DNA from 2 places in the Fusibacter sp. QWL-12 genome. Region 1 is predicted to be linked to the other one. Evidence: riboswitches for the same ligand, from Rfam matches in the RefSeq annotation. Region 1 holds a riboswitch; the other holds the start of a gene.

Region 1 (2,208 bases):
GCACCTAAATTAGACACGAATATCGCAATTATCAACTATCTGATGATGCGTTTGGTGGGAAAAGACTTCATAGCAGCTAAAATACTAATTGATCCGCAATACGAGGTTGAACTTCACTGTCTTGAACTACCTTATACGCTAATTAAAAACACGATTAAACTGGTCTCTGAAGATACAAAGATTGCACATTATCGAGTGGAAGCCTTAATTGATTTTGATGAAAAGTACAAGTTGATGCTCTTTGATGTCGAGCTATCAAAATCGACAAACTTGGTAGTTGGCTTAGTTCATACAGAGTCATTGACCCTTTCTAGTATCGAAGCGGCTTTTAATCTCAACAAGTCTGAGCATATTATCGTCAGTCAAGTGACGGATCATTTCTTCGAGCGAAGATTCTCTAAAAGCAATCCGGAGATGATGAAGCAGACTTACTATCAAGGCAATTTATATATCGAGTTTAATAAGGATAATGGACACGTCAATCAAAACCCATATTATTTGAATGGGGATATCTACGCCATGTATTTTTTCTCAAGATCAGGTCATTTTTTAGTTGCTTCTTTGGTTGAAGAAAATCTATTAAGTATCGATCAAATGCTCCAGGATCAAAATTTATATGAAGAAAGCTTACAGTTTATCTGTGAACTGAAAACCGACGATCCTGTATTGTACTCATATATCAATAGTGGCTACGATACCATTTTTGACTTTTTATCTCAGTAGCGGTTATTCGGATGATTCATAGGATAAGATTTTAAATGAATGTAACTACTGATAAGTTTTTTCAAAGAATATTGCTTCATACTGGATAATAATTGACATTAAAATACCCCATTTGTTTAAAATGGGGTATTGTTATTTATATAGGTTTAATTGTTTTTCACAGTCGGTTCAATATAAATGTGATTAACTTTTCCAGATTCATAAGCTTTGTATCTCAGAAGTTCCTTTTTCAAAAGATCAATTTCTTTTTCAACTTCCTGACAAGCAAAAACGGCGTTTTTTTGCCTCAACTGTCTCAGTTGGAATGACCTAGATTCAATTTCAGCCATAATACGTTCAACGTAGTTCATTTATAACTCCTCAATCTATTAAAGAAAATGGGGCAATTGACTTTATCTATAACTTGAATATCGGCATTTCCACAAATTAGTTTATGCTTATTTGGCAGTTGTGTCAAGATTGTATTAAAAATATTTCGGAATGTTTATAATAATATTATTGTAATTCACAAAACCTTGTGATACTATAGTCAAGTAAATTTAATAGTAATCCTTATCAAGAGCGATGGAGGGAATAGGCCCTATGAAGTCCAGCAACCGGTTATACACGGTGCTAAATCCTACAGGTATGGATACCTGGAAGATGAGGTTGTAGAAAATACACCCTCTTCTTGTGAAGAGGTTTTTTTATGCCTACGATTCATCAAATGCGATTAAAGGATTCCGCTGCGTTAGCAGCACTAGATCATTGGAGGTGTATTTAATGTCAAGAAAAAGATTATTTACTTCTGAGTCTGTAACTGAGGGTCATCCTGATAAAATTTGTGACCAAATTTCTGACTCGATTTTGGATGCGATTTTTGAGCAAGATCCAACAGCTAGAGTTGCATGTGAAACCTCTGTAACAACAGGGTTGGTGCTTATTGCCGGTGAAATTACTACAAATTGCTATGTTGATATTCAAGGCATTGTTAGACAAACAATTAAAGAAATTGGATATACAAGAGCGAAATACGGTTTTGACGGCGACACATGTGGTGTTTTAGTTGCGATTGACAAACAGTCAGATGATATCGCAATGGGTGTTGATCAAGCACTTGAAAGCAAAGAAGGACAAATGAACGACGAGGTTGAAGCAGTAGGTGCTGGCGACCAAGGCATCATGTTTGGATTTGCATGTGATGAAACTGAAGAATTAATGCCATTACCGATTTCTTTAGCGCATAAATTAGCGAGAAGATTATCTGAAGTTAGAAAAGATGGTACTTTATCTTACCTAAGACCAGATGGTAAAACACAAGTAACCGTTGAATATGATGAGAACGGTAAACCAAGCAGAATTGATACAGTTCTAATCTCGACACAACACAGTGCAAAAGTAAAAAGAGAGCAAATTGAAGCAGATTTAATTGAACACGTTATTAAGCCAATCATTCCAGCAGATTTATTTGTTGATACTAGAATTTTAGTTAACCCGACTGGTAGA
Region 2 (2,208 bases), 430 kb from region 1:
GTAAAATAAGTTTTCACTCAATCACATCACCCTTCACTGGAGGCAATCATGCTCAAAAACACACTCAACAAACTCACAAGACATGGTATTGGTCCACGCAGTATAAAAACTGGAATCGCAGTAATGATTACCCTTTTTGTAGCAGATCGCTTTCAGCTGACAAACCCGTTTTTTGCAGCTATTGCAGCCGTATTTGCTATGGAATCGACGATGACAGCAACCTTTTCCGTCATTCGCGATCGACTATTGGGGACTGTTTTAGGCGCACTTATTGCACTAACATTTTCACTTTTACTTCCCATGAATCCGATTACGATAGGACTTGGAATTGTCATCGTCATCTATGTCTGCAATTTATTTAAGTGGCAAGGTACGATTAAAATCGCAATCATTGTGTTTCTAGCGATCGGACTTGGCACATCCAGTGGTAACCAAGTATCATATGCTTTCTATCGTACACTGGATACATTCATCGGTTTGATTATAAGTGGCCTTATCAATTATTTTGTATTTCCAATGGATAAGGTCAATTCAAAAGAGTAACACAATTAACAATTCTAAATAGCCACTCGAAATGTGTGAATTTTCAGAATAAACTTTTAATTGTTAAATAAAATTAAATGTGTTGACAGTATGTATCAGATTGTCTATAATCCATTTCATAGCAATTACAATTTAACTCTTATCCAGAGCGGCGGAGGGACTGGCCCGATGATGCCCGGCAACCAACCATTCATAAGGTAGTGGTGCTAATTCCTGGGAGAAATCCACAGATGAGAGAGAGCAAATGTTTATCATGGCCTCTTTTCTTGTGTGAAAAGAGGCTTTTTAATTGCAGTTTTCGCGAAAATTTAATATGAGCTCATATCCAGAGAGGTGGAGGGAACGGCCCTGTGAAACCCAGCAACCAGTCTTATGACATGGTGCTAATTCCGTCAGAGTAACTGGAAGATGTGAGAGGATGTTTTTAAGCTCCTTTTGCATGTTCTATGCAGAAGGAGTTTTTTAATGATTCAAATCTCAGAATTAACAAAAGTATATTCAAAAAATGGTCAAATCGTTAAAGCGCTTGACGGTATTGATCTAGAAATTGAAAAAGGTGACATTTACGGAATCATCGGTTTAAGTGGTGCAGGTAAATCATCACTGATTAGATGCATCAATCGCATTGAGGAACCCTCATCAGGGCGCGTTGTAATTTCAGGTGTTGATATTACAGCTCTATCTGAAAAAGAACTTAGAAAATCAAGACAGAATATCGGCATGATCTTTCAGAACTTCAACCTTTTAAGCAGCAAAACCGTTTATGATAACATCGCGTTTCCATTGAGACTTCAAAAATACAGCGAAGCGATCATTAAAGAAAAAGTTACCTCACTACTTGAAAAAGTTGAACTAACAGATAAAGCCAATGTTTATCCAAGTAATCTAAGTGGTGGTCAAAAGCAAAGAGTCGGTATTGCAAGAGCTCTTGCGACGGAACCAGAAATTCTATTATGCGATGAAGCAACCTCAGCACTTGATCCAAAGACCACCAAGCAAATACTGTCCTTATTAAAAACGCTCAGCTATGAACTTGGCATCACGTTAGTGGTCATCACACATGAGATGGAAGTCATTAAAGCGATATGCAATAAAGTCGCAATTCTTGAGGCAGGTAAAATAATCGAAAAAGGCGTTACTGCAGAACTCTTTTCGACCGTTCCAACACCTCAAACTCGTCATTTTTTAGGTGAGCTAGAAGCACCTGAATTTTTAACTCAAAAAGGAACCAGATTACACCTAACCTTTTCAAATGGCAGTGCAAACGCGCCAATTATTTCTGGATTCATTAGACAATTTCCATATGACGTAAACATCTTGTCGGGGAATATCGAATCCATACAGAGACAAGTAGTTGGAAAATTATTAATCGAAGTTCTAACACCGTCTGAAGATGAAATGGGTCGTGTCATCGCCTATTTTGAAGACCAACATGTTGTAGTGGAGGTGCTCTAATGACTCAGTTACTTTTAAAGGCCAGTCTAGAAACACTCTATATGGTGTTTGTGGCAACTTCATTTACAATTTTGTTTGGCTTACCGCTTGGCATCGTTCTTGTGATTACTTCTAAAGGTCATATATTAGAAAGACCACTGCTCAATCGCATTTTATCTTACGTCGTTAACATGATGCGATCGATGCCCTTTATCATATTGATGATTTTTA

What was found. A riboswitch is a leader RNA that binds a small molecule or an ion and turns the genes downstream of it on or off. The one in region 1 is predicted to bind S-adenosylmethionine.
Region 2: it holds a riboswitch for S-adenosylmethionine, as region 1 does, so the genes downstream of both, AC4PID_RS05360 (methionine ABC transporter ATP-binding protein) here and metK (methionine adenosyltransferase) in region 1, are expected to answer to the same signal.

What each region holds. Positions count from the first base shown of each region.
Region 1 is NZ_CM178745.1:1,459,319-1,461,526, reverse strand. Features, by position in the region: gene AC4PID_RS07365 (hypothetical protein) at 1-723, shown strand, start outside; gene AC4PID_RS07360 (hypothetical protein) at 870-1,073, opposite strand; SAM riboswitch class I at 1,273-1,372, shown strand; gene metK (methionine adenosyltransferase) at 1,486-2,208, shown strand, end outside.
Region 2 is NZ_CM178745.1:1,026,082-1,028,289, forward strand. Features, by position in the region: gene AC4PID_RS05355 (FUSC family protein) at 49-543, shown strand; SAM riboswitch class I at 680-780, shown strand; SAM riboswitch class I at 862-958, shown strand; gene AC4PID_RS05360 (methionine ABC transporter ATP-binding protein) at 1,009-1,998, shown strand; gene AC4PID_RS05365 (methionine ABC transporter permease) at 1,998-2,208, shown strand, end outside.